2 regions of the Streptomyces sp. NPDC002403 genome follow, and region 1 is predicted to be linked to the other one. Evidence: riboswitches for the same ligand, from Rfam matches in the RefSeq annotation. Region 1 holds a riboswitch; the other holds the start of a gene.
The links. Region 1 has a riboswitch for S-adenosylmethionine ahead of ACWCPY_RS04310 (aminotransferase class V-fold PLP-dependent enzyme). Riboswitches for the same ligand answer to the same signal wherever they lie in the genome.
Positions count from the first base shown of each region.

Region 1 (14,809 bases):
TTCCTGGGCCGCTGGGCCGAGGAGCACGGCAGGCCGTCCGGCTCGACGGCCCGGTCGCTGCGCGAGGACCCGGAGCTGCTGGCCGAGGTGCAGCGGGCCGTGGACGACGGGAACGCGGCTGTCTCCAAGGCGGAGTCGGTGCGCAAGTTCCGCATCCTGGACACGCAGTTCACCGAGGAGGCGGGCCACATCACGCCGTCGCTGAAGCTGAAGCGGAGTGTGGTGGCGAAGGACTTCGCGGACGAGATCGAGTCGATCTACCGGGGCTGACCCGGTATCCGTACGCGAGAGGGCCCGCACGGCGTGTGCGGGCCCTCTCGCGTACGTGGCTCAGAGCAGCGCCCGCAGCCGTTCGGCGAGCAGGTCCCAGCGCCACTTCTCCTCGACCCAGGCCCGGCCCCGCTCCCCCATCCGCTGCCGCAGCTCCGGGTCGTGGAGCAGGGTGACGATCCGGTCGGCCGTCTCCTCCACGCTGCCGCCGCGCACCACCCACCCGGTCTCGCCGTCGAGCACCGCGTCGGGCGCGCCGCCCGAGTCGCCCGCCACCACCGGCAGACCGGTCGCGGAGGCCTCCAGGAAGACGATGCCGAGCCCCTCCACGTCCAGGCCGCCGCGACGGGTCCGGCACGGCATGGCGAAGACGTCGCCCGCGCCGTAGTGGGCGGGCAGCTCCTCCCACGGCACCGGTCCGGTGAACCGCACGGACTCCTCGACCCCGGTCTGAGCGGCCAGCCGCTTCAGCTCCTTGGCGTACGGTCCGCCGCCGACGATCAGGAGTACCGCGTCCGGCACCTGCGCCAGGATCGCGGGCATCGCGAGGATCAGTGTGTCCTGGCCCTTGCGCGGCACGAGCCGTGACACACAGACGACGACGGGCCGGTCCGCGAGGCCGAGCCCGGCCCTGACCCGGTCCCCGCCCGATCCCGGGTGGAAGGTCTTCTCGTCGACACCGGGCGGCAGTTGAGCCATGCGCGCCGCGGCCCCGGGACTGAGCGCGGGGGCGATCCGGGAGCGGGTGTACTCCCCCAGATAGGTGATCGTGTCCGTGCCCTCGCCGATCCGTCGCAGCAGCTGCCGGGCCGCGGGGAGCTGGGCCCAGCCCGCCTCGTGCCCGTGGGTGGTGGCGACCAGGCGGCGGGCGCCGGCCCTGCGCAGCGCCGGTGCCATCAGCCCGAGCGGGGCCGCGGCGCCGAACCAGACGGAGGTGCAGCCGTGTTCGCGCAGCAGCCGGACCGCGCGCCGGGTGACCCGGGGGGTCGGCAGCAGCATCGTCGTCGGGTCGCGCACCACGGTGAACGGCTGCTCGGCGTCGAAGGCGGCGGTGGCCGCGACTCCTTCGGCGGTCCGCTTCCAGGTGGAGGCGTAGACGACGATCCGTCCGGGGTCCAGGCGCAGCGCCATGTTGTGCAGAAACGCCTGGATGCCGCCGGGGCGGGGCGGGAAGTCGTTGGTCACGATCAGGGTCTTGTCCATCCCGGCCGACAGTACCGGGCATTCCGTCCCCGATGGCTCCCGCACCGGCCGTGCGGGCATCATGGCTCCTCATACCCACCGGGCAACGACCGGCGAATGACGAATACGGATGAGGGTTCATGACGGGATCGACCGGCGCACGGCTCGCCGCCGCGGCGGTGTGGGCCCTGACCAGGGTCGCGCTGCTGCTCTTCGTCACCAAGGTGATCACCCTGCCCGGACCGGACGTGACCAGCGATGTCTCGGTGATCTACCACGGCTGGTCCGAGGTCCTGAAGACCGGTACGTATCCGGAGTCCGACGTCACCTGGCAGTACCCGCCGCTGGCCGCGCTGGCCGTCCTCTCCCCCGCGCTGCTGCCGTTCCTGGACTACGCCTCTGCCTTCTTCGTCCTCGCATTCGTGTGCGACGGGCTGGTGCTGGCGCTGCTGCTGTACGCGGGCCGGGGCGGCGGCCGGTCGGTGGCGGGCACCTGGGTGTGGGTGGCGGGGGTGCCGCTGCTCGGCACGACCGCGTACGCCCGTTACGACGTGATGGTCACGGCGGTGGCGGTGGCGGCGCTCCTGGCGGGGCTGCGGCATCCGCGGGTGATGGGGGTGCTGGCCGCGGTCGGTGCGCTGCTGAAGGTGTGGCCGGCGCTGGTCCTGGCCGGTACGGCGCGCGGCCGGCGCACGCGGCTGGCGTGGACGGCCGCGGCGGTGACGGCGGCCGGGCTGCTGGTGGGGTGCGCCGTGGCGATGCCGGGGGCGCTGGCCTTCCTCGGCGCCCAGCGCGACCGGGGCACCGAGGTCGAGTCGCTGGGCGCGCTGGTCTTCCACGTGGCGCGGCAGTTCGGCTGGCAGGGGCGGGTGGAGTACCACTACGGCTCGATGGAGTTCCTGGGTCCGTACGTGCCACTGGTGAGCACGCTCGCCCTCGGTCTGTCCGTGCTCGCGTTCGGCTGGCTGCTGATGTGGCGGCTGCAGGCCCGTGACTTCGGCGCGAGCACCCCGGCGGACGCGGCGTTCGTGGCGGTGCTGCTGTTCACGACGACGAGCCGGGTGATCAGCCCCCAGTACATGCTGTGGCTGGTCGGTCTTGCGGCGGTCTGCCTGGTGTTCCGCGACAGCCGGATGGTGCTGCCGGCCGGTCTGGTGCTGCTGGCGACGGGGGTCACCCAGTGGGAGTTCCCGCTCGGGTTCACGCACGTGGTGACCAGCGACACGACCGGCGTGACGCTGATGGTCCTGCGCAACGGCCTGCTGGTCGCGGCGACGCTGATCGCCTGCCGCCGGCTGTGGCGGCGGACGGTCCCCGGGGCGGCGCGCGACGACCGCGGGGCCGCCGTGCGGCCTGGTCCCGGCCGGGAGGCGGAGCCGGTCGGCTCCTAGGGTCTTTCGTACAACGCGGCGAGTGTGCGTGCCAGGCCCCGCGAGCCCGGCGTGATCCAAACGAGCGGCCCTAGCCGAGCCCGGAGCGCAGATACTCCCGCCAGAGCGCGGTGAAGTCCTGCGGGGTCGTGTCGAGCACCTCGCGCATGGCCTGCTCCACCGCTCCGTCCCGTCGCCGGTGCCCTCCGACGGCCCGGTAGAAGGCGAACAGCTTCTTCTCGCCCCAGTGGTCGGCGATCAGCTCGCAGGCCGCCCAGCCGCCCTCGTACGCCCTCGCCAGGCGCGCGGGGTCGCCCGCGAAGCCGAAGTCCTCGTCCGTGGGGAGCCCGGCGGGCAGGTCGCCGCGCCGGACGGCACCGGCGAGTTCGGGCGCGATCCGTGCCGGGGTGCGGTCCTCGGAGCGGTAGGCGGCCCAGTCCGCGAAACCCTCGGAGAGCCAGGCCGGGGTCCCGGCGGAGGTGTGGGCGCGGGTGGCGACATGGGTGGTCTCGTGGGTGAGGACGATCCGCTGTCCGAAGGCGCCGAGCGTGCCGTACGCCTGCGGGTTGACGATCACCCGGTCGGCGGGGGTCCGGCCCGCGCCGCCGGTCTGCCCCGTGGTGACGGCGGCGATGCCCCGGTAGTCCGCCGACGACCCCAGCAGCTCCGCCATGTCGTCCACCGTGCGCGGCACGAGCACCACCACGCGGCCCGCCCAGCGCTCCGGCCAGGCGCGGGAGACGGCGGGCACCGCGCGGTCCGCGGTCCGGGCGATGGCGCGCAGCTCCTGTCCGGTGCGGCCGACGCCGAGCACGAGGCTGTGCGTGCCGTGCACCACCCGTACGTCGCCCTGCTGCCAGAGCTGGCGGGCGCCGTCCCCGCCGTCCCGGTCCCCGACGACGTACCAGCGGCCGTCCGCCCCGTCCCGTCTCAGGTCGAGCACCCGGTCCGCGGTGACCGGGGCGGTGTCGTAGCCCTTGATCCGGTAGCGCAGCTCGACCTCGGCGGTGGCCCGGTCGGTCCCCTGCCCGGTCACGTCGTGCAGCCGGTACGTCCATGAGCCGAGAGGTACGTCCGCGAGGTTGGCGAGCTCCCTGCGCTCGGCCGTGCGCAGCCCGGTGGCCCCGGGGTCCGTCGTGGCCAGGAAGGCGTCCGTGTCGTGGTCGAGCACGGCGGCGGCCCGGCGGTCCAGCGTGGCGCGGATGCCCCGGGCGGTGGCCCCGGGGGCGGCGTCATGGCCGGGGGCCGCGCAGCCGGAGACGAGCAGCAGCCCGGCGAGCAGCGCCCCCGCCGCCCGCCGCCCGCCGTTCCGTCCCCGCCTGCCGCTCACCCGATCGAGGGTACGGTCAGACGCGGGTGACCGACGAGACGGGCATCATGCCGACGGGGTCGTAGCGCACCGGGGCCCCGGGGTACGGGGCGTGGATCACCTGGCCGTTGCCGACGTACATCGCCACGTGCCCGGCGTCCGCGCGGTAGACCACCAGGTCTCCGGGGCGGGCCTCGGAGAGCGGCACCATGTGTCCCGCGTACCGCTGGGCCTGCGAGGTCCGCGGCAGGCTGACCCCGGCCTGGGCGTACGCCCACTGCATCAGCCCGGAACAGTCGAATCCGGCCGGCCCGTTGGCCCCCCAGACGTACGGGCGGCCCAGTGCCTGCCGGACCGCCGCGACGGCCACCGCCGCGCGTGCGGAGCCGGCCGGCAGATCGGCGATCGCCGGGAACGCGCCGTCGCGGCCGGAGCGCGAGGCCCGCTCGAACTGCGCCCGGTCGGCGCCGGACAGTGTGGCCAGCAGCTTCCTGGCCTCGGTGAGCTTGCGCTCGACGGTCCGTTTGTGCCGGGTGGCGGCCGCCCGGTTGCGCTCCAGCTCGGCCAGCGCGCGGTCCGCCTCCGCGCGGGTCTGCGCGAGCCCGCGCTGGACCTGCTGGAGCTGCCTCAGCTCGGTGGCCTGAAGGCCGGTCAGCCGCTCCAGCACGGCGGCCCGGTCGAGATAGCTGTCCGGGTCGGAGGAGAGCAGCAGGGCGAGCGAGGGATCGATGCCACCGGTTCGGTACTGCGCGCTCGCCGCCGAACCCAGCACCGTACGCATCCGGTTGACCTGTTCCTGGCCGCGGGCCGCCCGGTCCTGGGCCCGGCCGACCTCGCCGCGCAGCCGGTCGGCGTTCTCACCGGCCTTGTTGTACTGCTCGGTGGCCCGCTCGGCCTGGGTGTACAGCAGGTCGATGCGGGCCCTGGCGGTCCGGGGGGCGTCCTGCGGGTCGGCGTTCGCGGTGGCCGCCCCGAGGGTGGCGGCGGCGGTCGCCGCCGCGGCCGACAGAACGGTGGCCCGGACGCTCAGGTTGAGGCCGGACTGTGTGGAACGGCGATGGGACACCACAGGACGCCGCACTCCCTTCCGCTGTACGCAGGCGCGCGCAGCCCCTGCCGCCCGGGGCGGGCGGACCGACGAACGGGAGCTGCACGGCAGGCAGACAGTAGTCGGGTGATCACGGAGCGGCGAACGGCCGCGCCGGACGGAGGGCGGCGGAAACGGCGACGCCCCGCCGGTGACCTGTGGTCTCCGGCGGGGCGGACTGTCCGGGCGGGCGCGGGAATTCGCCCGTTCGGGCGTCGTCAGCCGACGCGCACGCCGAACTGGAAGCTGCCGATGGTGTCCATCGACTCGTAGCGGACGACGGTGCCCGGGTACGGGGCGTGCAGGACGGTGTTGTTGCCCGCGTAGAGGCCCACGTGCTCGGTGTTGTTGAAGAAGACCAGGTCGCCCGGCTTCAGGGCGCTGCGCCCGATGCGGACACCGTCGTTGACCTGGGTGTACGTGACCCGGGAGATCTGGACGTTGGCCTGGGCGTAGGCCCACTGGGTCAGCCCGGAGCAGTCGAAGGATCCGGGGCCCGTGCCACCGCGGCCGTACGGCTTGCCCTTCTGGGTGGCGGCGGCGTTCAGGGCGGCAGCGCCCCAGGCGGAGGCGGGGGCCTCGTTGCCCAGCTCGACCCGCTCACCCGCGGCGCGGCTGGCGCGCTGTTCGTCCTCGCGCATCTTCGTGCGCTCGGCCTGGGTCATGGTGTTGAGCAGGCGCTGCGCCTCGGCCAGCTTGCTCTGGAGCTTCTGCTTCTTCGCGCCGAGCGACTTGCGTACGTCCGCGAGGTCACCGAGCTTGTCCTGGGCCTCCTTGCGCTCCTGCGCGAGGACCCGCTGCTTCTCCTGGATCTTCCCCAGGGTCTCGGTCTGCTTGGCCGTCAACTGGTCGAGGGCCGAGGCCTCGTCGAGGAAGGTGTCCGGGTTGGACGAGAGGAAGAGCTGCACCGACGGGTCGATGCCACCGGAGCGGTACTGCGCGGCGGCGAGCGAACCGAGGCCGTTGCGGAGCGTGTTGATCTCCTGCTGGCCGCGGGCCACCTTGTCCTGCAGCGCGCTGACTTCCTTCTCCAGCTTCTGCTGCTTCTCCTTGGCGCCGTAGTACTGCTCATTGGCCGCGCCGGCCTCGTGGTTGAGCTTCTCGACCTTCGCCTTGACCTCGCCCTTGGAGGGCTTCGGGTCGGCGTGGGCCGCCTGGGAGGTCAGGGCCACGGCCGCGGCGGCGGTCGCGGTGAGCACGGTCACACGGGCGCGGCTCGGCGGTTTGGGACGACGGTGGGACGCCACGGAGGCGAGCTCCTTCTTCCTCGAGCCGCCTACCGGGCTGTGGGGGACTGGGATCCCCGGCTCCGTGCATGCCACGGACTCGGCGGTGCCTTCACCGTCACCCCGGATGGGTGATCAACCGTGCGAAGGTTCGAGGCCCGACCCTAGTGACCAACTTGTGATCAGTTCAAATCCTCACCCGAAAAATCTCATCACGGGCTGCACTTCTTTACCCATGACACACAGGGCGTAGCTGCGGCCTGACGGACCGTTCCCCGATTTCCGCCGAGACCCGGCAAGTGCCGCTAGACGCGCGAAAGGCGCTTCAGGAGCAAGACGGACGCAACGGGCCTGGCGCCCGCCTTCGCCACTCCGTCGGCGACTTCGCGGTCGGTGGAGACCACCACGACGGGCCTGCCCGGAGGTTCGGCGCGCGCCAGCTGGCGGATCAGCTCGTCGGCGGTCACCCCGGGCTTGCTGAACAGCACCCGGACCCCGCGCGGCGGCGCGAGCAGCACCGGGGCCGCCAGCTCGGCCCCGTCGAAGACGCAGGTCATCTCGGCGCCGGTCTGCGCCGCGAGCACCGAGAGCCCGCCCAGCAGCCTCAACCGCTGCTTCTCCAGCGGCAGCTGCGGGTAGCCGGTCTTGGTGACGTTGTAGCCGTCGACGATCAGATGCGCCTGCGGCAGCGCGAGCAACTGGTCGAGCAGGGCCGGGTCGGTCTCCGAAAGGGCCCTGGCGGCAATGTCCTTGGGCGACATCCGGCCCGGCTCGACCGCGTCGACACCGTCGGCGGGGCGGAGCGAGGAGGGCGGCAGGGCCAGTTCGCGACGGAGTCCGCTCGCCGCGTCGAGCACCGTGTCCAGCAGCAGTCGCAGCCGCATGTCCTCGACCGAGCGGCCCTCCCTGGCGGCCCGGCGGCCCGCCTCCACCGACGCCTCGGCCTCCCCCAGCCGCGCCTTGAGCCGACGGCTCTCGCTCTCGGCCGCGGAGACCTGTGCGGCCGCCTCGGACCGTACGGTGTCGGTCTCGGCCCGGCTGCGGCGCAGCGCGGCCTCTCCGCGCCTGACCTCGTTGACGGCACTGCGCAGCTTGCGCTGAAGGGATTCGGCCTCCTTGCGGGCCGCCTCCAGCTCGCCGCGCAGCCGCTCCGTCTCGCTCTTCGTCTGCGAGCGGGCCCGGGCGAGCTCCTCGCGCAGCCGGTCCAGCTCGCGGCGGCTCTCCTCGTCGATGCGCTCGGCGTCGGCGCGCTGGGCCTCCTCGCCCGCGGCGGCGACCAGCTTCACCCAGCCCGCCGGGCGCAGCACATAGGCCGCCGCGGCCACATCGACGGGGTCGGCTGCGGCGGGCGGAGCACCGGCTTCCAGGGCGGCGGCCAGCTCCGGCTGCTCCTCCTTGAGCCGCTCGCCGATGCGCTGCCGGAACAGCGCGTCGCCCTCCAGGGCGGCCGCCATGGCGTTCCCGGCGAACTTGGCCCGCCGGTTCGGGGTGAAGCGGGCGTACTGCCGCAGCTGGGCGGGGAGTTCGGTGACGGTCAGGCCGCCGAACGCGTCCGAGACCAGCGCGACGACCCGCCGCCGCACGCCTTCGGGCAGCGGGCGGTCGAGCGCCTCGACGGCGTCGTCGGCCGCCTCGGCCGACTCGGCGCCGCTCTCGGGCTGCTCCACCATCCGTCACCCCAAATGTCTGTGGGCGCGGCTCCGTCAGGAGTCGGCACCCGGCCTGTCCACCAGTTCGATCTGGTCCACCGCGTTGCACCACCGGCAACGCACCGACTCGATGGTCTCACTGACCACCTCGCGTTCCTCGACGCTGGACTCACCGGCCAGGTCGAGATGGACGTATTCGACGACCTTCGAGGAGCGCGTCACGTCGAAGCGCGTGAGATTTCCGCAGAGCGTGCAGCGCCAGCGAGTCCCGTCGGTCGGCTGGGGAACCGTCGTCATCGTTGCGTCCTCTTTCGTCGAGCCTCGTGCTGCCTTGCCTTCAAGGATCTCGCGGTGCGCCGTCGAACTGCGGATGTCCTGTCGTAACCCTACGGCCTTGCCGCGTCCCCCCGACACGGCGAGGCGGTCTGTCCCGTTCCCTCCGCTTGCGTCATGCTCTGTTCATGATCGATCGGCGAGCTGTGACCGGCAGGCTGACCGGTGGGCTGCTACGGACGGTCACCTCGGGCGGCCCGCTGGTGACCCATGCCCTGATCACGGTCTGCGCCGTGGTCTTCGTGATCAGCCCGCTCTCCGGCCTCGCCCCGGTGCCGGGGACCGCCGACGCCCTGCTCGCCGCCCAGGCCGGGTACTTCGAACGCTGGGGCGTGATCCCCAGCGAGCTGTGGGAGGGCTCGGCGCGCGCCCTGCTCACCCCGCTCACCGCCCTGTTCGTGCACGGCAGCTGGCTGCACCTGCTCGGCAACATGCTCTTCCTGTACGTCTTCGGCGCGATGACCGAGGAACGCATGGGCCGGCTCGGGTTCACCTTCTTCTACGTCATCTGCGGCTATCTCGCCCTGGTCGCCTACGCGGCCGCCCACGCCACCTCCGACCAGACGCTGGTGGGGGCGTCGGGGGCGATCTCGGCGGTGCTCGGGGCGTTCCTGTACCTGTTCCCCAGGGCCCGGGTCACCAGCCTGTTCCCGTTCCTCTTCTTCCTGCCGCTGCGCTTCCCCGCCTGGATCGTGCTGGTCTTCTGGTTCGTCCTGCAGTGGCTGGCGGTCCAGGGCGCGGGCGACGGGGGGCCGGGGGTGGCCTATCTGGCCCATGTGGTGGGCTTCGCCCTGGGCTTCGTCTACGCCTGGGGACGTTTCCGGCGTACGGATAGAGTGAAGACACCAGCCACGGCCACCGAGGGAGAAAGCCAGCCGTGATCACCGCGATCGTGCTCATCAAAACCAGCGTGGACCGTATCCCCGAGATCGCCGAGGCCATCGCGGCGCTGGACAGCGTCAGCGAGGTCTTCTCGGTCACCGGTACGTACGACCTGATCGCCATGGTCCGGGTCGCCAGGCACGACGACCTGGCCGACGTCATCCCCGGCCGGATCAGCAAGATCCCCGGAGTCGAGGCCACCGACACGCATGTGGCGTTCCGTACCTACTCGCAGCACGACCTGGAGGCCGCCTTCGCCATCGGCCTCGACGCGTAGGCGCCCCTTCACGACGTGACACTTCGGCGGGGGACGGGCTGGGCTGCCCGTCCCCCGCCGAAGTGCTGTGTGTGCCCGTCAGTGCTGCGCGGCACCCCGGTCCGGGACGCAGCGGCCGTCCTCGGTGCGGTACTTCCACTGGGCGCCCTCGCTGACCAGCTCCCTGACCGCGCGGACGAAACGCTCGATGTGCTCGTCCGGCGTACCGGCGCCGAAGCTCACCCGGATCGCGTTGAGCGAGCGCTCCCCAGGCTCGGCCTCCGGCGCGCCGCACTCGCCGACCTCCTGCGGGTCGCTGCCCAGCAGGGTGCGGACCAGCGGGTGGGCGCAGAACAGTCCGTCGCGGACCCCGATGCCGTACTCGGCGGAGAGCGCGGCGGCGAAGTGCGAGCTGTTCCAGCCCTCCACCACGAAGGAGATGACGCCGACCCGCGGGGCGTCGTCGCCGAACAGCGAGAGCACCTTGACCTCGGGGACGGTGGCGAGGCCGGCCCGGACCGTGTTCACGAGGTGCTGCTCCCGGGCGACCAGGCTGTCGAAGCCCGCCTCGGTGAGCGCCTTGCAGGCGGAGGCGATGGAGTACACGCCGATGACATTGGGGGAACCGGCCTCGTGGCGGGCGGCGGTGGAGTGCCACTCGACGTCCACGCCGCCGTCGGTGCGGCGGGCGACCTTGCGCGAGGCGCCGCCGCCCGCGAGGTAGGGCTCGGCCGCCTGGAGCCAGTCGGCCCGGCCGGCCAGGACGCCCGAGCCGAAGGGCGCGTACAGCTTGTGTCCGGAGAAGGCGACCCAGTCGACGTCCAGCTCGGCGATGTCGACGGGGTGGTGCGGGGCGAGCTGCGCGGCGTCCAGCACGATCCGGGCACCGTGCGCGTGCGCCGCGGCGGCCAGCTCCTTCACCGGCCACAGCTCTCCGGTGACATTGGAGGCGCCGGTGACACAGACCAGCGCGGGGCCGTAGGGCTCGCGGTCGGCGAGCGCGCGCTCCAGCGTCTCGACGGCCTGGGCGGGGGTGCGCGGGGCGTTCAGATAGGTCACCCGGGCGTCGCGCCAGGGCAGCAGCGAGGCGTGGTGCTCGGTCTCGTAGACGAAGACCTGGCAGTCGGCCGGGACGACCGCGGCCAGCAGGTTCAACGAGTCGGTGGTCGAGCGGGTGAAGATCACCTGGTCGTCGGCGCGGCAGCCGAGGAACTCCGCGACGGTGGCACGGCTGTTCTCGAAGAGGTCCGTGGAGAGCTGCGAGAGGTAACCGGCCCCACGGTGGACGCTGCCGTAGTACGGGGCGTACGCGGCGACATCGTCCCAGACGCGCTGGAGGGCGGGGGCGCTGGCGGCGTAATCGAGAGCGGCGTAGGTGACCTCACCACCCGTGACCAGCGGAACCGTTACATCCTTGCCCAGAACCGGCAGAGGGGCACAAAGCGACTGGTCGGCGGCAGCAGTGAAGACAGACATGGCGAACTCCCGTAAGAGGCAGGCGAATCGCATGCGCCGGCGGATACGCGGCAGCGCAGCGGAAAAGAGAAAAGGGGTGTGCGGAAGAGGGCCGACGGCCCTATCGCATTCGCGTGCTCACAAGAGACTCCCTAGGGACCAGGACCCCGGGGGTTGGCATTCACCGATGCCGAGGGGCCCGCGCTTGCCGCAGACCTCGCTGCCTACGGCCTGGTCTTCACCCGGGGCACCCCGCCACGGACGGAGGGTTGCCGGACAGCGGGCCGGGGCCGTAGTCGCTGTCACTCATGACCTGCCCAGCATCTTGCCATACGTACGAAAGCGCGCAAGGCGCAGTCCAGAATCCGGACCGCGCCCTGCGCCACATCTGTGCCCGTCTCAGGCGTTGCTGGCCGCCACCCAGCGCTCCAGCGCACGCGCCGCCGACCCGGAGTCGATGGACTCGGCGGCCTTCGCGATCCCGGCCGCGAGCTGCTCGTCCAGCGTGCCGTCCGTCGGGTCGAGAGCCGTCAGCGCCGCCGCGGAGTTGAGCAGCACGGCGTCCCGGGCGGGCCCCCGCTCGCCGGACAGGACCCGCCGGGCCACGTCGGCGTTGTACGAGGCGTCCGCGCCTCGCAGGGCCTCCACGGGCACCAGTTCCAGACCGACGTCGCGCGGGTCGAAGGTCTCCTCGCGCACCGCTCCGTCCCGGACCACCCAGACCCGGGAGGTCGCGGTCGTGGTCAGCTCGTCCAGACCGTCGTCGCCGCGGAAGACCAGCGCCGAATTGCCGCGCTCGGCGAGGACACCGGCGACGATGGGCGCCATCCGCAGGTCGGCGACACCGACGGCCTGGGAGCGCACCCGGGCCGGGTTGGTGAGCGGCCCGAGGATGTTGAACGTGGTCGGCGTGCCGAGCTCCTTGCGGGCCCTGGCCGCGTAGCGCAGGGCGGGGTGGAACTTCACCGCGAAGCAGAAGGTGATGCCCGCCTCCTCGGCGACCTCGACGACCCGCTGCGCGGAGAGGTCCAGGTTGACGCCGAGCTTCTCCAGCACGTCGGAGGCGCCGCTCGCCGACGAGGAGGCGCGGTTGCCGTGCTTGACGACCTTGGCGCCGGTGCCGGCGATGACGATCGCCGACATGGTGGAGATGTTGACGGTCTTGGCGAGGTCGCCGCCGGTGCCCACGATGTCGACCGTGCGGCCGGGTACGTGGATGGTGTTGGCGTGCTCGTACATCGCCCGTACCAGGCCGGACACCTCGTCGATCGTCTCGCCCTTGGCCCGCAGCGCCACCGCGAACCCGGCGGTCTGCACATCGGTGGCCTCACCGCTCATGATGCGGTCCATCGCCCACGCGGTGTCGTCGGCGGTGAGGTTCTCGCCGCGCAGCAGGGGGTTCAGCACGCCGGGCCAGGTACGGTCCGCCACGCTGTCGCCGCCGATCGGGGTCACAACGTTCATGGTCCGCTCCTGGGGTCCACAGCCGGTAAAAGGGATGACCTCCACCCTATCGAGCGCCAGGGGCAGCAAAGAGCCCCGTCCATCGAATGGACGGGGCTCCCGCTGTGGCGATCAGTTCAGGCGATCAGTGGTGACCGTGGCCGCTGGTGATCTCCTTGTACTCCTCGGCGGTGGGCTTGGCGATCTGGTTGTCCTCGCCGAAGTAACCCTTGCTGAGCCGGGCCCGCAGCTTCTGCAGGGCCGACACCTTGCGCTCGACACCGTTCTCGTCGACCGTCGGGCCGATCTCGACCGGCTTGTACTGCTCGTGCGCGGTGAGCGTGTGCAGCTGCTCGGGGCCGAGCGGCTCGTGGATCTCGACGAACTCACCGTGCGGCAGGCGCTTGATGATGCCGGACTCGCGCCCGTGCAGCACCTTCTCCTTGTCGCGGCGCTGGAGGCCGAGGCAGATCCGCCGGGTGGCGATGAACGCGAGGACCGGTCCGACGAAGATGAAGATCCGGACGAACCAGGAGATGGCGTTCAGCGACAGGTGGAAGTGCGTGGCCCACAGGTCGTTGCCACCGCCGATGAAGACGATGACGTACTCGGTGATCCAGGCGACACCGAAGGCCGTCCGGGTCGGGGCGTTGCGCGGGCGGTCCAGGATGTGGTGCTCGCGCTTGTCGCCGGTGACCCAGGACTCCACGAACGGGTAGACCGCGATGATCGCGAGCACCAGTCCGAAGGCCATCAGCGGGATGAACACACCCAGGACGAGCGTGTGACCCCAGAGGTTGATCTCCCAGCCCGGCATCACTCGGATCAGACCCTCGGCGAAGCCCATGTACCAGTCGGGCTGGGCGCCGGTGGACACCTGGTCCGGGCGGTACGGGCCGATGGCCCAGATCGGGTTGATCGAGGCGATGGCCGCGATGACGGCGATGATGCCGAAGACCAGGAAGAAGAAGCCGCCGGCCTTCGCCATGTACACCGGCAGCAGCGGCATGCCGACGACGTTCTTGTTGGTGCGGCCGGGACCCGCGAACTGCGTGTGCTTGTGGTAGAAGACCAGGATCAGGTGCGCCACCAGCAGGCCGAGCATGATGCCCGGCAGCAGCAGGATGTGGATCGAGTAGAACCGGGCGACGAAGTCGTGACCGGGGAACTCTCCGCCGAACAGGAACATCGAGATGTACGTCCCGACGATCGGCATCGACAGGATCGCGCCCTGCGTGAAGCGGACACCCGTACCGGACAGCAGGTCGTCCGGGAGCGAGTAGCCGGTGAAGCCGGTGAACATGCCCAGCACGAACAGCAGGAAGCCGAACAGCCAGTTGATCTCACGCGGCTTGCGGAACGCACCCGTGAAGAAGACGCGCATCATGTGCACGAACATGCCGGCCAGGAAGATCAGCGCGGCCCAGTGGTGGATCTGGCGAACCAGCAGACCACCGCGGACGTCGAAGCTGATGTCCAGCGTCGAGGCGTAGGCCTCGGACATCTTGATGCCCTGCATCGGCTCGTACGAGCCGTGGTACACGACCTCGTTCATGCTCGGGTGGAAGAACAGCGTCAGATACACACCCGTGAGGATGATGATGATGAAGCTGTAGAGGGCGATCTCACCGAGCATGAAGGACCAGTGGTCCGGGAAGATCTTGCGCATGTTGGCCTTGGCCAGGGAGTAGATCCCGAGCCGGCCGTCCGCCCAGTCGGCCACCCGCTCACCGGCGGGCGCCTTGCGCTGTGTGTCGGTCGCAGTACTCATCCGCGCTCCCAGAATGCAGGACCGACGGGCTCTTCGAAGTCACCGAGCGCCTCGAGGTTGCCCTCGCTGTTCACACCGATCCGCAGCTGCGGAAGGGCGTGACCGGCCGGACCGAAGATGACGCGGGCGCCGTCGGAGAGGTCGAAGGTGGACTGGTGGCACGGGCAGAGCACGTGGTGCGTCTGCTGCTCGTACAGGCTGATCGGGCAGCCGACATGGGTGCAGATCTTGGAGAAGGCCACGATTCCCTCGTGGGCCCACTCGCGCTCGCGCTTGTCCTTGATGTTCTCCGGCTGGATGCGGATGATCATCAGCGCGGCCTTGGCGATCTGGTTCTGGAAGTCCTCCGCCTCCTCCGTCAGCCCCTCGGGCATGGCGAAGGTCAGCGAACCGACGGCGACGTCCTCGGGACGCAGCGGCTCCATCGTGTTCATGTTGATGAGCTGCTTGCCCTTGGCCCACAGGGTGTTGCGGAGCTTCTTCTCCGGCAGCGGACCGAGGTCGCGCAGCAGCACCACACCGGAGAGCGGCACCAGGGCCAGCGCGCCGAACATGGTGTTGCGGATCAGCTTGCGC
Region 1 covers NZ_JBSFBQ010000002.1:405,382-420,190, reverse strand. The annotation lists gene ACWCPY_RS04360 (AMP-dependent synthetase/ligase) at 1-270, shown strand, start outside; gene ACWCPY_RS04355 (glycosyltransferase family 4 protein) at 331-1,473, opposite strand; gene ACWCPY_RS04350 (glycosyltransferase 87 family protein) at 1,593-2,843, shown strand; gene ACWCPY_RS04345 (hypothetical protein) at 2,914-4,152, opposite strand; gene ACWCPY_RS04340 (NlpC/P60 family protein) at 4,169-5,200, opposite strand; gene ACWCPY_RS04335 (NlpC/P60 family protein) at 5,437-6,465, opposite strand; gene ACWCPY_RS04330 (NYN domain-containing protein) at 6,750-8,111, opposite strand; gene ACWCPY_RS04325 (hypothetical protein) at 8,148-8,390, opposite strand; gene ACWCPY_RS04320 (rhomboid family intramembrane serine protease) at 8,555-9,307, shown strand; gene ACWCPY_RS04315 (Lrp/AsnC family transcriptional regulator) at 9,304-9,585, shown strand; gene ACWCPY_RS04310 (aminotransferase class V-fold PLP-dependent enzyme) at 9,664-11,040, opposite strand; SAM riboswitch class IV at 11,216-11,333, opposite strand; gene trpD (anthranilate phosphoribosyltransferase) at 11,419-12,483, opposite strand; gene qcrB (cytochrome bc1 complex cytochrome b subunit) at 12,608-14,233, opposite strand; gene qcrA (cytochrome bc1 complex Rieske iron-sulfur subunit) at 14,230-14,809, opposite strand, start outside.

Region 2 (14,809 bases), on a different contig from region 1:
GGATGACGGCCGGGAACAACGGCGCAAACACGCCCGAGGACGACGATCCGTTCGGCTACCTGTACGAGGACGGACAGGCGGCAGGAGCCCAGCCGCCGCGGCAGGGCGGCTACGGCTACCCGCCGGTGGGCCAGCCCGGGGTGCCCCGTACCTCGTACAACCAGGTACGCACCGTCGGCGAGCGTCAGTACGGCCAGCAGGTGCCGCCGCAGCAGGCGTACGGCCAGCAGCAGGCGTACGGCCAGCCGAACGCCCAGTACGCCGCCCCGGAGACCTACCCCGGCGGCACCGCGCAGTCCCCGCAGCAGGGCGGCCGCGGCCGGTCCGGCGGCTCCTCCGGCAGTGGCGGCCCCAACACCAAGGGCCTGCTGATCGCCGCGGTCGCGGTGGTCCTGGTCGTGCTCATCGGCATCGGCGCCGCGCTGATCACGGGCGACGGCAAGGACAAGAAGAAGGAAGAGGCCACCTCCTCCGCCGGTCCCGGCGGCCAGGTCGAGGAGTCCCCGAAGCCCCAGCAGTCCGCCAGCTCCGAGGCCCCGGCCGAGCTGCCCAAGCAGGACGCGGCGACGCTGAAGCTCGGCGGCACGGCCCAGCTGGACAACACGACCAAGGGCGCGAAGAGCGCCAACGGCCAGTACATCAACCTGAACGAGGTCGGCAGGTCGGCCACCTGGTCGGTCGAGGTGCCGGAGGCCGGTCCGTACACGCTGTTCGTGACGTACGGCGTGCCGGGCAAGGACGCCAAGACGTCCCTCACGGTCAACTCCGAGGCCCCCCGCGGCATCAACATGAAGAACTACGCCAACGCTCCCGAGGGTGACCTGGAGAAGGGCTGGACGACGACGTTCGCCTACGTCAACCTCAACAAGGGCGCGAACACCCTGATGATCTCCTGCAACGACGGCGACCAGTGCGACGCCAACCTGGACCAGCTGTCGCTGAAGGCCGGTCAGCAGAAGCGCTGAGCGTATGACGAGAACGGTCCGGCCCCATCGCCCCGCCCGGGCGATGGGGCCGGACCGTTCTTGATCACGCGGTCCGGTCGTCAGCCCATCAGTGCGAGGAAGCCCGCCACCGTCGCGGCCATCGCCTCGCGTCCCGGGGCGATGTACTTCCTCGGGTCCACGCCCGTGGTGTTCTCGGCCAGGTACGCCCGCACCGCACCGGTGAACGCGGTGTTCAGGGCCGTGCCCACGTTGATCTTGACCATGCCGGAGGAGGCGACGGCCTGGCGGATCTCCTCGTCCGGGACGCCGCTGGAGCCGTGCAGCACCAGCGGGACCGGGACGGCCTCGCGGAGCCGGCCGATCAGCTCGTGGTCCAGGGCGGCGGTGCGCTCCGTCATCGCGTGCGAGGAGCCGACGGCGACGGCCAGCGCGTCCACCCCGGTGTCGCGGACGTACGCGGCGGCCTCGGCCGGGTCCGTACGGACGCCGGGGGCGTGGGCGTCGAGCGGGGCCTCGCCCTCCTTGCCGCCGACCTTGCCGAGTTCGGCCTCGATCCAGATGCCGCGCTCGTGGCCCCAGGCCACCGCCTCGGCCGTGGCCCGCACGTTCTCCTCGTACGACAGCTTGGACGCGTCGAACATGACGGAGCCGAAGCCCTCGGTGTGCGCCTGGTGGAGCAGCTCCACGGACTCGACATGGTCGAGGTGGAGGGCGAGCGGGGCGCTGGACGCGCGGGCGACGGCGGCGGCCGCGGCGGCGATCGCACCGAGCCGTCCGCCGTGGAACTTCACGGCGTTCTCGGAGATCTGGAGGATGGCGGGGGCTCCGGCGCGCTCCGCGCCGGCCGCGATGGCCTCCGCGTGCTCCAGCGTGATGACATTGAAGGCGGCGATCCCGCGTCCCTCGGCCTGGGCGGCGGAGACGAGTTCACCGGTGCTGACGAGCGGCATGCTGACCTCTTGCTACTTCTTTCGGACCGGCGGACGGGCCGGTCCGGGACGGGCGCGGCCTCTCAGGCCGCCGGTGCGTGTTCCTCGATGCCGACGCGCGGCAGCAGCTCCTCGTACGCCGCGCGGTCGAAGTCGCCGGCCGTGGGGGAGAGCACGGTCGCCGTCGACAGTGCCACCGCCCGCCGCAGCCGGTCCGGCCAGCTCAGCCCCTCGACGAGGCCGGACAGCAGCCCGGCCACCGCGGAGTCGCCCGCGCCGGTCGGATTGCCCAGGACCTTGGCGGGCGGCGTCGCCTGCCAGGTGCCGTCGGGGGTGACCGCCAGCATGCCGTCCGGTCCCAGCGAGGCGATGACTCCGTGGGCGCCGCGGCGGCGGGCGTCGCGGGTGGCGCGCATCGGTTCGCGGGAGCCGGTGAGCTGGGCGAGCTCGTCGGCGTTCGGCTTGATCAGGTCGGGGCGGGCGGCGATGCCGCGGCGCAGCGGTTCGCCGCTGGTGTCCAGGAGTACGGGGACACCGGCGGCGCGGGCCGCGCGGACCAGTTCGGCGTAGGCGCCGACGTGGATGCCGGGCGGCAGGCTGCCGCAGAGCGCGACGGCGTCGGCCCCGGCGAGGAGCTCCTCGTACCGGCCGAGGAGGGCGGTCCACTCGTCGGCGGTGACGAGCGGGCCGGGTTCGTTGAGCTGGGTGGTGTCGCCGGTCGCCCGGTCGACGACGGCGATGGTGCGGCGGGTGTTCCCGGCGACGGTGACGAGGGCGTCGGTGACCGGCGCGGGGGCCGTCGTGGGCGCGGGGGCGTCCGCGGGCAGGCCGGCCAGCAGTTCGCGGAGCACCGCCCCGGTGGAGCCTCCGGCGAAGCCGGTGACCACCGTCTCGTGGCCGAGGGCGGAGAGCACCCGGGCCACATTGAGTCCCTTGCCGCCGGGTCGCTCGGACATGTCGCTGACGCGGTGACTGGCGTGCGGGACGAGTTCCGGGACGCCGTACGTCAGGTCGAGTGCCGTATTCAGTGTGACCGTGAGGATCACCGCGGCCGCTCCCTCGATCCCTGCTCCCAAGCGCGAAACCGTGGACGGAATGCGCTTTCTCTGGCTGTTTTCCAGGCGATCATGCCAAAAAGGAGGCGGTCGGCCCAGACCTGTGGGCCAACCGCCGTCTCTTCGTTACGTATTCGACTCACCGTCAATAACGGGGCAGATCAGCCGATCAGGGGCTCTTTGACCCATTCGCCCTTGCGCATGACGCCCTTGAGCGCGAAGTCCTCGTCCAGGACCACCAGGTCCGCGTCCTTGCCCGGTTCCAGCGAGCCGACCCGGTCGTACACGCCGAGCAGCCGCGCCGGGTTGGCGGAGATGGACTGCACCACGTCGCCGACCGGGATCCGGTCGACGGTCACGGCCCGGTGGAAGGCGGTGTCCAGGGTGAGCGTGGAGCCCGCGATCGAGTTGCCCTCGACCAGTCGCGCGACGCCGTCCTTGACCTCGACCGCGAGCGGGCCGAGCTGGTAGAGGCCGTCGCCGAAGCCGGCCGCGTCCATGGCGTCGGTGATCAGCGCGACGCGGTGGGCGCCCGCGTGGTGGTAGGCCAGCTCCAGCGCCGCGGGGTGCAGATGCGTGCCGTCGTTGATCAGCTCGACGGTGATCCGCTCGTCCTCCAGAAGCGCGGCGATCGGGCCGGGCTCGCGGTGGGCGAGCGGCGGCATCGCGTTGAAGAGGTGCGTGGCGACGGTGGCGCCCGCGTCGATCGCCTCGACGGTCTGCTCGTACGTGGCGTCGGTGTGCCCGATCGCGGCGATGACGCCGTGCTCGGCGAGCAGCCGCACCGAGTCGATGCCGCCCGGCAGTTCGGTGGCGAGCGTGAACATCTTCGCGGTGCCGCGCGCCGCGTCCATCAGCTTGCGGACCTCGGCCGGGTCCGGGTGGCGCAGCAGGTCCTCGCTGTGCGCGCCCTTGCGGCACGGCGAGATGAACGGGCCCTCGAAGTGGATGCCGGCCAGGTCGCCCTGCTCCACCAGCTCGGACAGGACGCCGGCCCGGTGGGCGAGGAAGTCCATCTCGCCGGTGACGGTGGAGGCGACCAGCGTGGTGGTGCCGTGCTCGCGGTGGGTGCGGATGCCGGTGAGGACCTCGTCCACGGTGCCGGAGGTGAAGGAGGCGCCGCCGCCGCCGTGGTTGTGCATGTCGACGAAGCCGGGGACCACCCAGTGGCCGCTCAGGTCGAGGGTCCGGGCGTCCTCGGCCGCGCTGCCCACGATCCGGGTGCCTTCGACGATCACCCGGCCGTTCTCGACGGTCCCGGTGGGAAGCACCACCCGGGCACCTGCGAGAACTGTGCTGTCTGCGCGTCCGGCCATCAGGCGGATACCTCCGTGGAGAGAAGATCCCAGGCGAGCAGCCCTGCGCCCAGGCATCCGGCGGTGTCCCCGAGGGCCGCCGGGGCGATGTGGGGCAGCTTCTGGAACGTGACGCGTTCCTCGACGGCCGCACGGAGTGGTGTGAACAAGGTTTCCCCGGCCTCGGCGAGCCCGCCACCGATGATGAGGGTGCGCGGGTCGAGCAGCGTCAGCGCGGTGACCAGTCCGGCGGCGAGCGCGTCCACCGCGTTGCGCCAGACCTCCACCGCCGCCGGGTCGCCGGACTCGACGGCCTTCGCGCAGTCCGCGGCGTCCGCCTCGGGGTCGCCGGACGCGGCGGCCCAGGCGCGGCTGACGGCGGAGGCGGAGGCCAGGGTCTCCAGGCAGCCGCGCTGTCCGCAGCTGCAGTCCGGCCCGTCCGGCCGGACCACGATGTGCCCGATCTCGCCCGCGTAGCCGTGCGCGCCCGCCTCGATGGTGCCCGCGATGCCGATGGCCCCGGCGATGCCGGTGCCCAGCGGTACGAAGAGGAAGCGGTCGGCGCCCTTGCCCGCGCCGATCCGGCCCTCGGCGAGCCCGCCGGTGCGTACGTCGTGGCCGAGCGCGACGGGGACGCCGCCGAGCCGCTCGCCGAGCAGTTGCCGCATGGGTACGTCGCGCCAGCCCAGGTTCGAGGCGTAGACCGCGATCCCGTTCTCGGCGTCGACGATGCCGGGCACGGCGACACCGGCCGCGACGGCGCTCTCGCCGAGGTGCTCCTCGCCGTACGCCCGCAGGTCCGCGGCGAAGTCGAGGATCGACTCCACGACCGCTTCGGCGCCGCGTTCTCTGCCTGTCGCCCGCCGCGCCTCGTACAGCAGGGTGCCGTCGGCCCCGACCAGTGCGGCCTTCATTCCGGTGCCGCCCACATCGAGGGCGATGACGTGTTTCACGGGGAACAGTTTCGCCCGAGGAGGCAAAAAGGTCTAGTCCACTATCCCGGTTTGTTGCGGATCCATACAAAATCCCGGCAATGAAACGCGCGACACGTGGGCGGCGCGGGAACCGGGCCGTCCCCGGACGCCTCGGGGCGAAAGGATCACGCTGCGCGAGAGGTCGCGCGGGTGGTCAGGGTCGTACCCCTTCGACTCCGCCGGACCGCGCGGCGCCGCGTACGCGATGGCCGTGAATCAGCAGGAGGGACCGCACCGGGGCACCCGCGCCGCAACCTGCCCAGCGGCAGGCGCAGTTCGGGGCAACGCATCTCGGATGCGCGGCGCCGGGCACCGGCCGGTTGCGTTGCGAAAGCGATACCGCTTTGGTGTAGACCATCGGCAACGGCCTGGGGCAGGATCGCACCTCATTCAACGGCCCCACGACGGCGTGGCGGCACGGATGACGCGACGGATGAGGACGGTCTGGCTGTGCAGCTGCGCTACCGGGTACTGACCGCGGCCGTGACCGCGCTGGGCATGACGGCGACACTGTCGGGCTGCGGCGGTGACAGCGGCCCGGGGGACGTCACACTCAGGCTCGTCGCCGCCGACTACGGCACCGGCCCGGCCAACAGCTCCCGGAAGTACTGGGACGGGCTCGTCAAGGGCTTCGAGGCGACCCACCCCGGCATCGAGGTCGACGTCAGCGTCTACTCGTGGAAGGACATCGACCGCGAGGTCGCCGCGCTGGTGAAGAAGGGGCAGGCCCCCGACATCGCCCAGATCGGCTCGTACGCCGACTACGCCAAGGCCGGCAAGCTCTACCGGGCCGACGAGGTGCTGTCCATCCGCACCCAGGCCAACTTCCTGCCGTCCCTCGCCGAGGCGGGCAGCGTGGACCGCACCCAGTACGGACTGCCGTTCGTCGCCAGCACCCGGCTGCTCTTCTACAACAAGAAGTACTTCGCGCAGGCGGGCCTCGACGCCCCGCGGACCTGGGACGACATACGCGACGACGCGGCGGTGCTCGGACAGCGTGGCGTGACCTACCCGTTCGCGCTGCCGCTCGGCCCCGAGGAGTCCCAGGCCGAGACCATGATGTGGCTGCTCGGCGGGGGCGGCGGCTACATCGACGACAGCGGCTCGTACGAGATCGACTCGGACGAGAACATCAGGACCTTCGACTGGCTGAAGACGAATCTGGTCGACAAGGGACTCGTCGGTCCCACCGCCCCCGGGGAGCTCGACCGCCAGAAGGCGTTCGACGCGTTCACCGACGGCCGGGTCGGCATGCTGAACGGGCACCCGACGCTGATGCAGGAGGCCGAGCGCAAGGGCGTCTCCGTCGGCATGGTCCCGATGCCCGGCATCGGCGGTCCCGGCAAGAACTCGCTGGGCGTGGCCGACTGGATCATGGGCTTCAAGCAGCAGGGCCACCGCGTGCAGCTGCGCAAGTTCTTCGACTATCTGTTCACCGACAAGAACGTCATCGACTTCGCCGACGAGTACGACCTGCTCCCGGTCACCGACAGCGCCTCCGCGGCCATGGAGTCCGACACCAGGTACAAGCCGCTGTGGAAGTTCCTGGCCGCGCTGCCGGACTCGCAGTTCTACCCGTACGGCAAGAGGTCCTGGGCCCGGTCCAGCGAGTCGATCAAGGAGAACATCGGCAGGGCGGTCGAGCCGAACGGCAGCCCCAGGAGCGTCCTGGGGAAGATCGCCCGCGACTCGGCCGCGGCGGCCGCGGCGGACTAGGGTCTTTCGTTTGGATCAGGCCAGATCCCGCGAGCCCGGCATGATCCAAACGAGAGGCCCTGGGGTCTTTCGTTCGGATCAGGCCGGATCCGGCCGGACACCGCGAGGCCCAGGAGCTGCTCCGGCGGGGTGGCGGCCCTGCGGACGGGCGATAGGTTGGCTGATATGACCGCCTCCACGAATGGCCCCGACGACGAACCGGACGGCCTCTGCGACCGCGACCGCGCCGTGCTCGCCGTCGAACGGCAGTCGTGGTCCGGCCCCGGGGCGAAGGAGCGGGCGATCCGCGAAGAGCTGGGCATCTCGCCCACGCGCTACTACCAGCTCCTGAACGCCCTGATCGACGACCGCCGCGCCCTGGCGGAGGACCCGGTGACGGTCAACCGCCTGCGCCGGGTGAGAGACGCGAGACGCGGACGCCGCTGAGCGCCGGACCAGGCACTCCGGCACACCCGCCCCCAACTCCCCGCCCCGGCTATAGGCTCCCCCCATGGGCAGCAACCCCGAAGCAGCCGCGCTCCCGACTCCCACCACCCGACCCGGCCGTGAGGCCCTCGCCGCGATCCTCGCGCGCCCCGACCGCGCCGTCATCGCGCTCGACTTCGACGGCACCCTCGCCGACATCGTCCCGGACCCGGAACAGGCCCGCGCCCACCCCGGCGCCGTCGAGGCCCTCGCCGCACTCGCCCCGGAAGTGGCCTCCATCGCCGTGATCACCGGCCGCCCGGCCGGCGTCGCGGTCCGGCACGGCGGCTTCGCCGGAGTTCCCGGCCTCGACCACCTCGTCGTCCTCGGCCACTACGGGGCCGAACGCTGGGACGCCGTGTCCGGCACCGTCCACGCCCCCGCCCCGCACCCCGGCATCGCCGCGGCCCGCGCCGAACTCCCGGGCGTGCTGGACAGGTCCGGCTCCTGGCACGGCACCTGGATCGAGGAGAAGGGCCGGGCGATCGCCGTCCACACCCGCCGGGCCGCCGACCCGCAGGCCGCGTTCGAGGCCCTGGGCACCCCCCTCGGTGAGCTCGCCGCCCGGCACGGACTGATCGTGGAGCCGGGCCGGCTGGTCCTGGAGCTGCGCCCGCCCGGCATGGACAAGGGTGTGGCACTCGCCCAGTACCTGCGCGAGACGGACGCCGAGTCCGTGCTGTACGCGGGCGACGACCTCGGTGACCTCGCCGCGTACGCCGCGGTGGAGAAGCTCCGCGCCGAGGGCCCCGACGGCATCCCCGGCCTGCTGGTCTGCAGCGGCAGCGCGGAGGTGCCCGAACTGGCCGAACGCGCCGATCTGCTGCTGGGCGGGCCGGGCGACGTCGTCGCCTTCCTGGCGGCGCTGGCCCGGCGGATCTGACCGGCCCGGCGGCTCACTCCCGCCGCAGCGCGTCCAACTGGTCCAGGAACCACTGCTGCGGCGGCAGCGCGACCGCCGCCGCGGCCAGGCGGTCGGTGCGCGCGGCCCGCTCGTCCTCCGCCATCGTCAGCGCCTCGTGCAGCGCCGCCGCCGTCGCGGAGACGTCGTACGGATTCACCACGACCGCGTCGCTGCCCAGCTCCTCGTACGCCCCCGCCTCACGCGACAGCACCAGCGCGCAGCCGTGGTCGGAGACGACCGGGATCTCCTTGGCGACCAGGTTCATACCGTCCCGGATCGGGTTGACGAGCGCCACGTCGGCCAGCCGGTACGCGGCGAGCGAGCGGGCGAAGTCGTCCTTGACGTGCAGCACGACCGGCGTCCAGCCCTCCGTGCCGTACACGGCGTTGATCTCGTCGGCGACCCGCCGCACCTCGGCCGTGTAGTCCCGGTACACCGCGAGGTCCTGCCGGGAGGGGTAGGCGAAGGCGACATGGACGACGCGCTCGCGCCATTCGGGCCGCTCGTCCAGGAGCGCGCGGTACGCGAGCAGCCCGCGCACGATGTTCTTGGACAGTTCCGTCCGGTCCACCCGTACGATCGTCCTCCGGCCGGGGCCGGTCTGCTCGCGCAGTGCCGCCATCCGCTCGTCCACATCCGCCTCGTGCGCCCGACGGCGCAGGAAGTCCGCGTCCGCGCCGAGCCCGTGCACCCCGATCCTGGTCCGCCCGGTGCCGCCCAGGATCTGGGTGCAGCAGCCGATGAACGCGTCCGCCCAGCGCCGGGTCAGGAACGCCGCCCGGTCCGCGCCCAGGATGCCGTGCAGCAGTTGCTCGGCGATGTCGTCGGGGAGCAGCCGGAAGTAGTCGACGGGCGCCCACGGGGTGTGCGAGAAATGGCCGATCCGCAGGTCGGGGCGGAGCCCGCGGAGCATGCCCGGCACCAGCGCCAGGTGGTAGTCCTGCACCAGCACCGCGGCGCCCGGCCCGGCCTCCTCGGCGAGCGCCTCGGCGAAGGCCCGGTTGTAGGCCTCGTACGAGGCCCACTGCCGCCGGAACTCCGCGTCGAAGACCGGCTCCAGCGGTGTCTGGTACAGCATGTGGTGGACGAACCAGAGCACCGAGTTCGCGATGCCGTTGTACGCGTCGGCGTGGACGTCCGCGTCGATGTCGAGCATCCGCACGCCCGGCTCGCCGACCCCGCGCCGGACCGCCTCCCGGTCCCCGTCACCGAGCGCGGCGCACACCCACAGCTTGTCGTCGACGGCGCTCAGCCCGGAGACGAGCCCGCCGCCGCCCCGCCTCGCGTCGAGCGATCCGTCCGTCCCCAGGGTGTAGGACACCGGGCCGCGGTTGGAGGCGACGAGGACCTGGGCGCAGGGCTGGACAGTGGGCTGGGCTTCGTGCTCGGAGACCATGTTGCGGAATCTAGCCCGATCACGAACCGCCCAAACGTGCGAAGTCAGGCCGCGCGGCGTGAAACGTACTCCTCGATCTCGCACATCGGGGGCCGCTCCTCGGTGTCCACGGCATGGGTGCGCGGTACGAAGCCGTTCGCGCCGCGCTCGAACTGGGTGAGCACCGGGCGTACCAAGTGGCCGCGGGACAGCCGCAGCTGAGCGGTCCGGTAGATCGCCGCCGCCATCCGGCCGAGCGCCTGCCCGTCCTGGTGGCGGTGCTTGCGCACCCCCACGTCGACCTGGGCCAGCGCGTCCAGCCCCACGGTGTGCAGCGCGTCGACCAGGAGGCCCAGTTCCACGCCGTAGCCGACGGGGAAGGGCAGCCGTTCGAGCAGGGAGCGGCGTACGGCGTACTCGCCGCCCAGCGGCTGGACGAAACCGGCCAGCCGCGGCCAGTGCAGATTGAGCAGCGGACGGGCCACCAGCTCGGTCACGCGACCGCCCTGGCCCGTGGTGTCGCCGAACGGGCGGTCGTACATCGCCTTCACGAACTGCACGTCCGGGTCGGTCAGCAGCGGGCCGACGATGCCGGAGACGAAGTCCGCCGAGAAGTCCTTCAGGTCGGCGTCGACGAAGCACACGATGTCACCGCTGGTGACCAGGAGCGACCGCCACAGCACCTCGCCCTTGCCGGGCACGGCCGGTATCCGGGGGAGTATCGCGTCGCGGTGCACCACCCGGGCGCCGGCTTCCCGGGCGACCTCCGCGGTGGCGTCGGTGGAACCGGAATCGATCACCACCAGCTCGTCGACCAGCCGGACCTTCTCCATCAGCTCGCGCCGGATCGTCGCGACGATCTCGCCGACCGTCGCCTCCTCGTTCAGTGCGGGCAGCACGACGCTGACGCTCCCGCGGCCCGCTTCCCCGGCCGCGGCCCTGGCGGCCAGGAGGCGGTCCAGCGGGCGGTCGGCGGCCGACCAGGAACGCCTGGCCAGCCAGCACTCGACCTCTTCCAGCACGGTCGATACTCCCCTGTATGTGATCCATCTCGCGGTTCGGACGACTATCTCAACAGTCCGGTGCTTCGGTTACAGTCTTGAACAACGCGGACGACCATCGCATGCCGGGGTCCGTCCGCCGATAAATGCCCGGATCGAAGATCCGGTGCCACAGCGCTCATCCAGAGGGACTGAGGGAACGGCCCGTTGAAGTCCCGGCAACCCCCCCACCGACCGTGAGGTCCGGTGAGGAAGGTGCCAATTCCGTCTCGTGGCGAAACGCGCCGCGAGGAAGATGAGGAGAAAGGGCCTCGCCATCATGGCTGCGCAGACCGTTGCAGTAAGCACCAATTCTTCCGTCGACGCCGAAGCCGTCGACCTCGGTCCCGCCTCGGGCCTTTCCTGCCGCGAGTGCGGCGAGCGTTTCGAACTCGGCCCCATTTTCGCCTGCGCGTCCTGTTTCGGGCCGCTCGAAGTCGCGTACGACCTGCCGAGCGGCTCCCCCGAAGAGCTGAAGAAGCGCATCGAGGCCGGACCGGCCAACATCTGGCGCTACGCCCCGCTGCTGCCGGTCCCCGCCGATGTCGCCGAGAAGCCGAACCTGAACCCCGGCTGGACCAAGCTCGTCCAGGCCGACAACCTCGCCCGTGAGCTCGGCGTCGAGCAGGGCAAGCTGTTCGTCAAGGACGACTCCGGCAACCCCACGCACTCCTTCAAGGACCGTGTCGTCGCCCAGGCCATCGAGGCCGCCCGCGCCTTCGGCTTCACCACCCTCTCCTGCTCCTCCACCGGCAACCTCGCCGGTGCCGTCGGCGCCGCCGCCGCCCGCGCCGGCTTCCGTTCCTGCGTGTTCATCCCGCACGACCTGGAGCAGGGCAAGGTCGTCATGGCCGCGGTGTACGGCGGTGACCTGGTCGGCATCGAGGGCAACTACGACGACGTCAACCGCTTCTGCTCCGAGCTCATCGGCGACCCGCTCGGCGAGGGCTGGGGCTTCGTCAACGTCAACCTGCGCCCGTACTACGGCGAGGGCTCCAAGACCCTGGCGTACGAGATCTGCGAGCAGCTCGGCTGGCGGCTCCCGGACCAGCTGGTCATCCCGATCGCCTCGGGCTCGCAGTTCACCAAGATCGACAAGGGCCTCCAGGAGCTGATCAGGCTCGGCCTCGTCGAGGACAAGCCGTACAAGCTCTTCGGCGCCCAGGCCGAGGGCTGCTCGCCGGTCTCGGTCGCGTACAAGGGCGGCCACGACGTCGTCCGGCCGCAGAAGCCGAACACGATCGCCAAGTCCCTCGCCATCGGCAACCCGGCGGACGGCCCGTACGTCCTGGACATCGCCCGCCGCACCGGCGGCGCCGTGGAGGACGTGAACGACGAGCAGGTCGTCGACGCGATCAAGCTGCTGGCGCGCACCGAGGGGATCTTCGCGGAGACGGCGGGCGGGGTGACGGTCGGCGTGACGAAGAAGCTCATCGAGGCCGGTCTGATCGACCCGTCGCTGACCACCGTCGTACTCAACACGGGTGACGGCCTCAAGACCCTCGACGCGGTGGCCGACACCTCTCAGGCGACCGCGACGATCCGTCCGAGCCTGGACGCGTTCCGCGCCGCCGGCCTCGCCACCAGCTGATCACCCGAGACTCCAGGAAGGGCACCCACCATGAGCGTCAAGGTCCGCATCCCCACCATCCTCCGCACCTACACGGGCGGCCAGGCCGAGGTCCCGGCCGAGGGCTCGACCCTCTCCCAGGTCATCGAGTCCCTGGAGCAGAACCACCCGGGCATCGCCGCCCGTGTCCTGGACGACCAGGGCAAGCTGCGCCGCTTCGTGAACGTGTACGTCAACGACGACGACGTGCGCTTCGAGGGCGGTCTGGAGACGGCCACGCCGGACGGTGCCGGCATCTCGATCATCCCGGCCGTGGCCGGCGGCTGCTGACGCCCCGTCCGACCGCACCGCGTTATCGAATTGCCCCCTCCGCTTCAATCGCGGAGGGGGCAATTCTGCATGGTTGAGCGGGGTAGAGTGTGGGAAGTCCCCCCAGCTGCCCGTGCCGCCCGCATACGAGAATGCGCCCGGCCACGACAAGATGCAGCCAAAGTGCGCGATCCGCTTGAGGCATAAGTCGCCTTTGCCCGGCCCGACTTGCCCAGGATTCATATGAATTCCGCATATCCGGGCGTTCGGTTCTGCCGAGAATTCTCGTCCGATTGACCTGTTGCAGAGGGCAGTTGGGCAGATACATTCAGCCGCGGTCGACGCGTTCCGGCGCACACACCCTCTCCTGTCGGAGGGTGAGTTCTGACCCGGGTCCGCGAAGTGCGGTCCTGCGCAAGGGCCAGTAATAGGGGAGTTAGGCATGGCTCAGGGCACCGTCAAGTGGTTCAACGCGGAGAAGGGGTACGGCTTCATCGCGGTCGACGGTGGTGCGGATGTTTTCGTCCACTACAGCGCGATCCAGATGGACGGGTACCGCACCCTCGAAGAGGGTCAGCGAGTTGAATTCGAGATCTCGCAGGGCCAGAAGGGGCCGCAGGCAGACATGGTCAAGCTCGCCGTCGGCTGAGTTCGAGCGGTCGGCCAACCACACCACTCACGCATTGCGCTCACGCACTGCACTCACGCACTGAGGGCCCGTACCCCGGGGGTACGGGCCCTCAGTGCGTCTCGCGCGTGCCCCGGCCGCGCTCCCGCGCGCCCCGGCGCGGTGTCCACATCCCGAGGGGGACGCTTGCACTCTCGGGGGTCGAGTGCTAATCATTGGCGTTAGCACTCTCCAGGTGAGAGTGACAGAACTTGGACCGGGCCGGTGAGGCCCGCAGGTCGGTGGGGCAAGGAACCACCGGTCACGCAGGCCGTCCGTCGCGGGCGCCACTCGGTCCGGAGAAATCCACCCCTGTCCGGGAGGACCACTTCACATGGCCAAGATCATCGCGTTCGACGAGGAGGCCCGGCGCGGTCTCGAGCGCGGCATGAACCAGCTCGCCGACGCCGTCAAGGTCACCCTTGGCCCCAAGGGTCGCAACGTCGTCCTTGAGAAGAAGTGGGGCGCCCCCACGATCACCAACGATGGTGTGTCCATCGCCAAGGAGATCGAGCTGGAGGACCCGTACGAGAAGATCGGTGCGGAGCTGGTCAAGGAGGTCGCCAAGAAGACGGACGACGTCGCCGGCGACGGTACGACCACCGCCACCGTTCTCGCCCAGGCTCTCGTCCGCGAGGGTCTGCGCAACGTCGCCGCGGGTGCCAACCCGATGGCTCTCAAGCGGGGCATCGAGAAGGCCGTCGAGGCCGTCTCCGCCGCCCTCCTGGAGCAGGCCAAGGACGTGGAGACCAAGGAGCAGATCGCTTCGACGGCCTCCATCTCCGCCGCCGACACCCAGATCGGCGAGCTCATCGCCGAGGCCATGGACAAGGTCGGCAAGGAAGGCGTCATCACCGTCGAGGAGTCCCAGACCTTCGGTCTGGAGCTGGAGCTCACCGAGGGTATGCGCTTCGACAAGGGCTACATCTCGGCGTACTTCGCCACCGACATGGAGCGCATGGAGTCGTCCCTCGACGACCCGTACATCCTGATCGTCAACTCCAAGGTCAGCAACGTGAAGGACCTCCTTCCGCTGCTGGAGAAGGTCATGCAGTCCGGCAAGCCGCTGCTGATCATCGCCGAGGACGTCGAGGGCGAGGCCCTGTCGACCCTGGTCGTCAACAAGATCCGTGGCACCTTCAAGTCCGTCGCCGTCAAGGCCCCGGGCTTCGGTGACCGCCGCAAGGCCATGCTCGGCGACATCGCCATCCTCACCGGTGGCACCGTCATCTCCGAGGAGGTCGGCCTCAAGCTGGAGAACGCCGGTCTCGACCTGCTCGGCCGCGCCCGCAAGGTCGTCATCACCAAGGACGAGACGACGATCGTCGACGGTGCCGGTGACAGCGACCAGGTCCAGGGCCGCGTCAACCAGATCCGCGCCGAGATCGAGAACTCCGACTCGGACTACGACCGCGAGAAGCTCCAGGAGCGCCTCGCGAAGCTGGCCGGCGGCGTGGCCGTCATCAAGGCCGGTGCCGCGACCGAGGTCGAGCTCAAGGAGCGCAAGCACCGCATCGAGGACGCGGTGCGCAACGCCAAGGCCGCCGTCGAGGAGGGCATCGT
Region 2 covers NZ_JBSFBQ010000082.1:9,258-24,066, forward strand. The annotation lists gene ACWCPY_RS40045 (carbohydrate-binding protein) at 3-965, shown strand; gene ACWCPY_RS40050 (class II fructose-bisphosphate aldolase) at 1,046-1,897, opposite strand; gene ACWCPY_RS40055 (1-phosphofructokinase family hexose kinase) at 1,960-2,922, opposite strand; gene nagA (N-acetylglucosamine-6-phosphate deacetylase) at 3,093-4,247, opposite strand; gene ACWCPY_RS40065 (ROK family protein) at 4,247-5,179, opposite strand; gene ACWCPY_RS40070 (ABC transporter substrate-binding protein) at 5,651-6,916, shown strand; gene ACWCPY_RS40075 (DUF3263 domain-containing protein) at 7,082-7,342, shown strand; gene otsB (trehalose-phosphatase) at 7,407-8,264, shown strand; gene ACWCPY_RS40085 (alpha,alpha-trehalose-phosphate synthase (UDP-forming)) at 8,278-9,681, opposite strand; gene ACWCPY_RS40090 (glucosyl-3-phosphoglycerate synthase) at 9,726-10,682, opposite strand; SAM riboswitch class I at 10,837-10,963, shown strand; gene thrC (threonine synthase) at 10,981-12,291, shown strand; gene ACWCPY_RS40100 (MoaD/ThiS family protein) at 12,322-12,600, shown strand; gene ACWCPY_RS40105 (cold-shock protein) at 13,022-13,228, shown strand; gene groL (chaperonin GroEL) at 13,581-14,809, shown strand, end outside.
Region 2: another riboswitch for S-adenosylmethionine. It lies ahead of thrC (threonine synthase); the one in region 1 lies ahead of ACWCPY_RS04310 (aminotransferase class V-fold PLP-dependent enzyme).